One region of the Pantoea alhagi genome, then DNA from elsewhere that is predicted to be linked to it. Evidence: predicted binding sites of a transcription regulator. Region 1 holds the regulator's gene; the other holds the start of a gene.
What was found. The regulator CRP, encoded in region 1, controls carbon source genes, mostly activating them, when cyclic AMP is high. The targets are predictions, from matches to a motif close to ATGTGANNNNNNTCACAT.
Positions count from the first base shown of each region.

Region 2: a site for CRP is predicted at 2,782-2,799, ahead of deoC (deoxyribose-phosphate aldolase). Genes of this name have one in related genera too.

Region 1 is NZ_CP019706.1:1,212,093-1,216,776, forward strand. It holds gene B1H58_RS05755 (hydrolase) at 1-112, shown strand, start outside; gene B1H58_RS05760 (YheU family protein) at 116-337, shown strand; gene B1H58_RS05765 (phosphoribulokinase) at 461-1,330, shown strand; gene crp (cAMP-activated global transcriptional regulator CRP) at 1,646-2,278, shown strand; gene B1H58_RS05775 (YccS/YhfK family putative transporter) at 2,341-4,416, shown strand; gene argD (bifunctional acetylornithine/succinyldiaminopimelate transaminase) at 4,446-4,684, opposite strand, start outside.
Region 2 is NZ_CP019706.1:843,949-848,632, forward strand. It holds gene deoB (phosphopentomutase) at 1-185, opposite strand, end outside; gene deoA (thymidine phosphorylase) at 365-1,687, opposite strand; gene deoC (deoxyribose-phosphate aldolase) at 1,797-2,576, opposite strand; gene B1H58_RS03925 (TatD family hydrolase) at 2,927-3,700, opposite strand; gene B1H58_RS03930 (CsbD family protein) at 3,935-4,123, opposite strand; gene B1H58_RS03935 (DUF1328 domain-containing protein) at 4,171-4,332, opposite strand; gene osmY (molecular chaperone OsmY) at 4,467-4,684, opposite strand, start outside.

The sequences.
Region 1 (4,684 bases):
ACTAACGGAATATGGTGGCCATGTCGGCTTTGTCGGCGGCACGTTACGTCGCCCGCAAATGTGGCTGGAGCAGCGTATTCCTCAATGGCTATCACCTTATCTGGATAACTAAGCTGTGATTATTCCCTGGCAAGATCTCTCCCCGGAAACCCTGGATAACCTGATTGAAGGTTTTGTACTGCGCGAAGGCACGGATTATGGCGAGCAGGAGCGCTCCCTGTCGGAAAAGGTGGAAGATGTCCGACGTCAGCTGAAAAGCGGCGAAGCCGTGCTGGTCTGGTCGGAACTGCATGAAACGGTCAATATTATGCCGCGCGGTCAGTTTCGCGAAGGATAGTGATGCGGTCAGCTCTGTGCGGCTCGTCACATTAACGTGGTCTGGCGGGCCTGCCCGATGATGACACCTCTGACCGAAACGTGATAACAATGCTCATCGCCCGATTTAATCCAGAGAGTATTTATGTCAGCCAGACATCCGATCATCGCGGTGACCGGCTCCAGCGGAGCGGGAACCACCACCACCAGCCTTGCCTTTCGTAAGATTTTTCAGCAGCTTAATCTGCATGCCGCTGAACTGGAGGGTGACAGTTTCCATCGCTATACGCGCCCGGAAATGGATATGGCGATCCGCAAAGCCCGCGATTTGGGGCGTCATATCAGTTACTTCGGACCAGAAGCCAACGACTTTGGCCTGCTTGAGCAAACCTTTGTTGAATATGGCGAAAATGGCCGTGGCCAGTCACGTAAATACCTGCATACCTATGATGAGGCGGTGCCGTGGAATCAGGTGCCAGGTACCTTTACGCCGTGGCAGCCGTTGCCGGAGCCAACGGATGTGTTGTTTTATGAAGGACTGCACGGCGGCGTGGTGACGCAGCAGCATAACGTGGCAGAAAAAGTGGATTTGCTGGTTGGCGTGGTGCCCATCGTGAATCTGGAGTGGATCCAGAAGCTGGTGCGCGATACCAGCGAGCGCGGCCATTCCCGCGAAGCGGTGATGGATTCCGTGGTGCGCTCAATGGAAGATTATATTAATTACATTACGCCACAGTTCTCACGTACCCATCTTAACTTCCAGCGCGTACCCACCATAGATACCTCAAACCCTTTTGCCGCACGTGCTATTCCTTCGCTGGATGAAAGCTTTGTGGTGATTCATTTTCGCGGGCTGGAAGATATCGATTTCCCCTACCTGCTTGCGATGCTGCAGGGCTCCTTTATTTCTCATATTAATACGCTGGTGGTGCCGGGCGGAAAAATGGGACTGGCGATGGAGCTGATTATGCTGCCGCTGGTGAAACGCCTGATAGAAGGCAAAAAAATCGAATAAGAGGCATGCCACTCTCTCTTGCCCGGCCCCTGATAAGTAAGCAAATTGTCAGCCGGGGCGTTCATCAGCTAAACGGCAATTGTCCGATTCAGCACAAGCTGAAGCGAGACAACAGGAGACAGTAAGATAAAGCTGTGCTACAAACAAAGCTGTAATATTTTCGTTCTATGAAACGAAAACGGGACGACGGCACGCCTTGAGGCCTCGCAGTTGCCCGTATAAATTTCCAGCAGGAAACGCTTGAAGATTTCAACGCCTGACAGGGAAAACTGCCCCCTGTATTTAGGGCACGATTACAACAGAGGATAATAGCGAATGGTTCTCGGCAAACCGCAAACAGACCCTACACTCGAATGGTTCCTGTCACATTGCCATATTCACAAATATCCATCAAAAAGCACATTGATTCATCAGGGTGAAAAGGCCGAGACGCTCTATTACATCGTAAAAGGTGCGGTTGCGGTACTGATCAAAGATGAAGAAGGCAAAGAGATGATTCTTTCCTATCTTAATCAGGGTGATTTCATTGGCGAGCTTGGCCTGTTTGAAGAAGGCCAGGAACGCAGTGCATGGGTACGCGCGAAAACCGCCTGTGAAGTGGCTGAAATTTCGTATAAAAAATTCCGTCAGCTGATTCAGGTTAATCCTGACATTCTGATGCGTCTCTCTTCCCAGATGGCTCGTCGCCTGCAGGTGACTTCAGAGAAAGTAGGCAATTTAGCTTTCCTTGACGTGACCGGCCGTATTGCACAGACGCTGCTCAACCTTGCTAAACAGCCGGATGCGATGACGCACCCGGACGGGATGCAAATCAAGATTACCCGTCAGGAGATCGGCCAGATCGTCGGCTGCTCACGCGAGACGGTGGGCCGTATTTTGAAAATGCTGGAAGATCAAAACCTGATCTCCGCTCACGGTAAAACAATTGTCGTTTACGGCACCCGTTAAGCTACTCTGAAGACACGGCGTGGTGCCTGGCATCACGCCGTGTCTGTTTTGGTGATGTAGCGATGTGGCGGAGAATTATTTATCATCCCGAAGTGAACTATGCCCTGCGTCAGACGCTGGTGCTCTGTTTACCGGTGGCCTTTGGCTGGCTACTGGGGGATTTGCAAAAAGGATTGCTCTTCTCGCTGGTTCCCGCCTGCTGCAATATTGCCGGACTCGATACCCCACACCGCCGCTTCTTTAAACGCCTGATCACAGGCGGCTCGCTGTTCGCACTCAGCAGTTTTCTTCTTCAGTGGCTATCGCTACAGCAGGTGCCCCTGCCCGCGACGCTGTTTGTCATGGCGTTAGTGCTGGGCGTAACCGGCGAAATCGGCCCGCTTCATGCACGTCTGCTGCCAGCTTCCTTAATTGCCGCTATTTTTACGCTCGGCCTGGTGGGCAATATGCCGATCTGGGGGCCGCCGTTGCTCTATATCGGCGGTACATTCTGGTACGGGCTGTTTAACTGGTTCTGGTTCCGGCTGTGGAAAGAGCAGCCGATGCGGGAGACGCTCAGCCTGCTCTATCGCGAACTGGCGGATTACTGCGAAGCCAAATATACCCTGCTGACGCAGCTTACTAATCCGGAAAAAGCCTTGCCCCCGTTGCTGGCGCGCCAGCAAAAGGTGGTTGATCTGATTAACACCTGTTATCAGCAAATGCATATGCTGGCCGCTAACCGCGATCATAACCATCGACGCCTGACGCGTGCTTTTCAGGTGGCACTCGATCTGCAGGAGCATATTGCCGTTAGTCTGCATCAGCCGGAAGAGGTGCAAAAGCTGGTAGAGCGAAGCCATGCGGAAGCGGTTATCCGCTGGAACGCGCAAACCATCGCCGTACGGCTGCGCGAGCTGGCGGACGACATGCTTTATCACCGGCTGCCATCACGTTTCACCATGGAAAAACCGCTGCTGGGACTGGAGAAAATTGCGCGTCGGCATCCGGAGAATCCGGTCGGCCACTTCTGTTATTACCATTTCAGCCGCATCGCCCGCGTGCTGCGTACCCAGCGCCCTCTTTATCGTCGCGATCTTATGGCCGATCGCCAGCGTCGGCTGCCGCTGCTTTCCGCGCTGCGCAGCTATCTGTCATTTAAATCTTCCGCTCTGCGTACCGCGGCACGCTTTGCGGTGATGCTGGTATTCGGCAGCGTACTGGCGCTGGCGTTCAACGTACCGAAACCCTGGTGGATCTTAATGACCATCATGTTCGTCAGTCAGAATGGCTACAGCGCAACGCGTGTGCGTATCCAGCACCGCGCGCTTGGCACGCTGGCAGGGCTGATTATCGCCGCTGCAGCCCTGCGTCTTGCGGTACCGGAATCGCTGGTGCTGTTAATCATGCTGATCATTACCTTAGTCAGCTATCTGTTTATCCGTAAATATTACGGCTGGGCAACCATCGGTTTTACCGTGACCGCCGTTTATTCATTACAGCTGCTGTCGTTAAACGGCGCGCATTTCCTGTTGCCGCGTCTGATGGATACGCTGATGGGATGCTGCATCGCTTTTGGCGGCATGGTCTGGCTGTGGCCGCAGTGGCAAAGCGGGCTACTGCGGCAGAATGCGCATGATGCACTGGAAGCGTATCAGGATGCTTTACGGATGCTGCTGGGGAGCGAGGCATCACCGCAGAAGCTTGCCTGGCAGCGGGTACGCGTTAATCAGGCGCATAATGCGCTGTTTAACTCCCTGAGCCAGGCGATGCAGGAGCCAGCGTTTAATACCCGCTATCTGAACGATATGAAACTTTGGGTCACGCACAGCCAGTTTATCGTTGAGCATATCAATGCAATGACTATTCTGGCCCGTGAGCACACCATGCTGACGCCTGCGCTGGCGCAAAGTTATCTGCAGTCGTGTGAAATTGCACTGCAGCGCTGTCAGCAGCGGCTGGCATATGACGGGCCGGGACAGGATACCAATATTCTGCAAGGAGAAGCAGAGAACCAGGAAGGGCCGATGACCATTATGGAGCGTCATGTAAAGCGTATCCTTGAGCACCTTTCAGTGATGCATACTATCTCATCTCTGGCATGGAGCCAGCGGCCGCACCACGGTAAATGGCTGGTACGCCGCCTGCGTAAAGGATAAGCGCGCCCTGACATCGGGCGCGCCCTGAATCATGCGGGTTTTAATACTTTTTCGGCAGCCCTGGCCAGACGCGCCATGCCATCACCAATATCCGCCAGCGGGATCACCAGCGAAGGCGCAAAGCGCAGAACATCGGTACCCGCCGTTAAAATCATCAGGCCTTCCGCAGCGGCGGCATTAAGAATATCGCGCGCTTTGCCCTTATGCTGCGGCTGAAGCTCCGCCCCGATCAGCAACCCTTTGCCACGGATCTCGCTGAAGAGATCCA
Region 2 (4,684 bases), 370 kb from region 1:
CCCAGCCCTAACGCGGTCAGGTTCGGCAGATGCAGCGGCCCCTGACGCCCTTTATCCGCCTCGCCGTTAAAGCAGGCCTGCGCAATATGACCCAGCGTGTCTGAGCCTTTATCACCATATTTTTCAGCGTCTTTACTGGCACCGATCCCAAAGGAATCCAGCACCATGATAAATGCACGTTTCATGTTACTCTCCTGCGCTTACGCGCGATGAGAAAAATAAAAAAGCGATCAGAACAGTATGCCGTCTATACCTCTGGTACTTCAAGCCGCAGATGCGAGGGCTGCGCTCATCATTCCGGTCAGTGAGCCCTTCAGGCTTTCAGTTTCCCCTTGCCGCCTTCCTGGCGTGAGATATTCAGGCGTTAATTGCTAATTCTGCGATAGATAACCGGCGTTGCAGCAGGTTTACTGTCACCAAGCCTGATCGCCGCTTTTACCGCCTGTGCCGCTTCCTGCCAGCTGGCCTCGCTGGCGGCATGGATCACCGCCAGTGGACGTTCAGCGTCTACGCGGTCACCCAGCTGCACCATCTCATTCAGGCCTACGCTGTAATCGATGCTGTCGCTGGCGCGGCGACGTCCACCACCCAATGCCACCACCGCCAGGCCAAGCGCGCGGGTATCCATTTCATTAACGATACCGGGCGCATCGGCATACACCGCCTTGCTCAGCATCGGGGCTGGCAGGTAGCTGTCCATTTTTTCAATAAAATCTGTCGGGCCTTTCTGCGCCGCCACCATACGCGCAAATACCTCAGCGGCGCTGCCGTTATCCAGCACTTTTTGCAGTTGCTGACGGGCCGCAGCATCGTCCTGCGCCAGGCCGCCGGAAATGAGCATTTCACTGCACAACGCCAGCGTTACTTCCAGCAAACGTGGATTGCGATAACTGCCGGTGAGGAACTGAACCGCTTCGCGCACTTCCAGTGCGTTACCGGCACTGGAAGCCAGTACCTGATTCATATCGGTCAGCAGTGCGGTGGTTTTACAACCCGCGCCGTTGGCCACGCCTACGATCGCCTGCGCCAGCTGCTCTGACAGTTCAAAGGTCGGCATAAAGGCGCCAGACCCCACTTTCACATCCATCACCAGTGCATCCAGCCCTTCGGCCAGCTTTTTTGCCAGAATCGAGGCGGTGATCAGCGGAATAGAATCGACCGTCGCGGTAATGTCGCGCGTGGCATAAAAACGCTTATCCGCCGGTGCCAGCGAATTGGTTTGGCCGATAATGGCAACGCCGGTCTGTTGAATAATTTCCCGGAAACGGCTATCGCTGGGGAAAATATCAAAGCCGGGGATCGCTTCCAGCTTATCCAGCGTGCCGCCGGTATGGCCCAGGCCGCGCCCGGAGATCATCGGCACATAGCCGCCGCAGGCCGCGATCATCGGCCCCAGCATTAGCGAAGTCACATCGCCCACGCCGCCGGTAGAGTGCTTATCCACCACCGGGCCGTTTAAATTCAAAGATTTCCATGACAGCACCGCGCCGGAATCACGCATCGCCATGGTCAGCGCCACACGTTCCGGCAGCGTCATATCATGGAAAAAAATCGCCATCGCCAGCGCGGCAATCTGCCCTTCTGATACGCTGTTATCACGAACCCCGTTGATAAAGAAGCGGATCTCTTCTTCACTCAGCGCATGGCCGTCACGTTTTTTTCGAATAATTTCTTGTGGTAAAAACAAGGTAACCCCCTGTTTAACGGATCAATAAATCAGGCCTGGTGTCCCGATCCAACGGTGCAGAAAAATTATTTTTAGCGGACGGCAGGCGCCCGCTATGGTGAAAGGAAACTCAGTAGCTGCTGGTGCTGCGCGCGCTCTCATAGCCCGCCGCGTTCAACAGGCTTGCCAGCAGGCTGGAGGCACCGAAACGGAAATGACGCGCATCCGCCCAGCCGCTGCCCAGAATGTCATCGGCAAGCTGCAGATAGAGCGCCGCATCTTCTGCGGTACGCACGCCGCCCGCAGGCTTAAAGCCAACGCGATCCTGTACCCCTTTATCACGGATCACTTCCATCATGATTTTTGCCACTTCTGGCGTGGCGTTTACCGGCACTTTACCGGTAGAGGTTTTGATAAAGTCAGCGCCCGCATCGATAGCGATTTCAGAAGCCTGACGGATTAGCGCTTCCTCTTTCAGTTCGCCGGTTTCAATGATCACTTTCAGCAATACACTGGCCGCCGCGCAGGCTTCTTTGCATGCCTTGACCAGTTTAAAGCCGGTTTCGGTATCGCCAGCCATCAGTGTGCGATAGGGAAAAACCACATCCACTTCATCCGCGCCATAGGCAATGGCCGCGCGCGTTTCCGCCAGCGCGATCTCAATATCGTCATTGCCGTGCGGGAAATTGGTTACGGTAGCGATACGAATATCGGGCGTGCCCTGCTCGCGCAGCGTTTTACGTGCGATGGGAATAAAACGGGGATAAATACAGATGGCAGCAGTATTGCCTGCCGGGGATTTAGCCTGCTGACACAGCGCAATCACTTTGGCGTCGGTGTCATCATCGTTAAGGGTGGTTAAATCCATGAGTTTCAGCGCACGCAGCGCGGCAGCGGTTACATCAGTCATAATGCTCTCCAGAAAGATTCAGTGAGCTTCCGCCAGTGGAAGACTCAACACGAGGTCTTGGTTCCTTGAAGAGGGTTGAGATCCATCTCACCTTGCCAGCGATGCTGATTCGTTTTGATGTTACGATTTTAACATCACGGGCAAACTCTTTATTGTGCGTAAGCTCACATTTAGTTAAGAAACGCTACCATCAAGTCTACATTTGATGTGACGTCCATCGCATTAAAAGCGCCACAGCCGCAGGCCAGAAGCGCTTTATGCGCGCTATCATACCGCAGAAGCGCAAATGTGAGAATTATCACATTCGCTCTTTACCTGTTCTTAAGATCCCCTGTGATCTGGTCGTCTTGTTAACGTAGCTGAAACAATTTCTCACTGTTGCTGGTAAGGGTGGCCGCGATCTCTTCCGGCGCTTCCTGACGCAGCTCGCATAATGTTTGCCATACCTTTACTGCCTGCTCTGGCCGATTGGGCTGTCCCTGAAAGCCGTTCAACGGCATATCAGGCGCATCGGTTTCCAACAGCAGCGCTTCAAGCGGGAGCTGCGCAATGGTATTGCGCGTTTTGCTGGCACGAGGATAGGTAATGGTGCCGCCTACGCCGATAGCATAACCAGCAGCAATAAACGCCTGCGCCTGCTGCACGCTTCCGGCAAAGCCATGTACCACGCCACGGCGCGGCACCTCGATACGTCGCAGGTGCTGTGCCAGTTTGTCATGCGTGCGCCGGGAATGCAGGATCACGGGCAGATCGTATTTCCGCGCCAGCCGCAGCTGCGCATCCAGAAAATATTGCTGACGATCGAACTGAGGATCGTCCATATAAAGATCCAGCCCGATCTCGCCGATCGCCACCAGTTTTGTGGGTCGCTGACGCAGGTGCTGCTCCAGCTGTTCCAGCGCCGCATCGCTGTGCTGCTGAATCACAATGGGATGCAGTCCCAGCGCGGCATAAAGCGGTGCATACTGGTGTGCCAGCTGTAATACCAGAGCAAAGCGTGTAGCATCCACCGCCGGAACGATAATTTTCTCTACGCCCGCCTGAGCGGCGCGTGACAGGCTTTCCTCCTCATGCCCGGTAAACGGAGGAAAATCGAAGTGGCAGTGGGTATCAATAAATCTCACGTCAGCGCTCCTCTACATATTTCAGGAATTATTCTGCGCTATTTTATTTGCCGCTGCATTGCAGGATGCATAACGCCGCCTTTTATTCTGGAATTGCAGAATAGTAGCGTAAAAGAAGTGTTCCAGAGAGGAGATACGGAAAGCAGGTGGCGATGGGTTTAGCCGCGCAGGGCCAGAGAAAAAACACAGGCCGGCACCGCGCTCTGCAAAGAAAGCGGGCCAGCTTATAACAGATCAGCGCAGGGGTTTATCGTTTGTGGCATCATAGTGCTGCTCACGCCCGTAATCTTCCTGCAAAATACCGGAGAGCCAGTCATTGTTTCCTGCCATCCAGGCGTCGTCGTTATCAAACCACTCCGCCCACATTAGCGCCATCTGGCCTTTCCATTGTTTCCATTTGCCTGCAACGATGTCGCTATTCATGACTGGTCTCCGCTAAATTCACTGGATCTGTCTGTTTAGCTGGTTACCTAGGGTCGACGACGACCGGTAAACAGGCTGACAAGGAACAGAATAATACCTACCACGAAGACAATCTTAGCTGCCCATGCGGCTGTACCAGCCAGACCGCCGAAGCCTAATGCCGCCGCGATCAATGCAATTACCAGAAAGATAATACCCCAACGAAACATAAGCCTCTCCTTTACCATAGTTAAAATCGAACTGCTTAGCTCAGCCAATTCATGGACAGTAAACCCATGAACTTTATTTTTTTAACGGGTTAGCTGCGGCACAGACGCCAGATGTTGACCGTGCCGCAAAAACATTAAGGTTTAACCGTCAGGTCATTCTTAACGCTTTTTACGCCTTCAATAGCTTTGGCGATACTTTCCGCACGTTCTGACTGTGCTTCTTTTTCTACCGTACCGGAAAGCTGGACCACACCGTTGGTGGTTTCAACTTTAACGTTCCGGGACGGTACAATGTCATCCGCTAATAGCTTAGCTTTGATTTCGCTGGTTGTAGCGGCATCACCTGCATAGC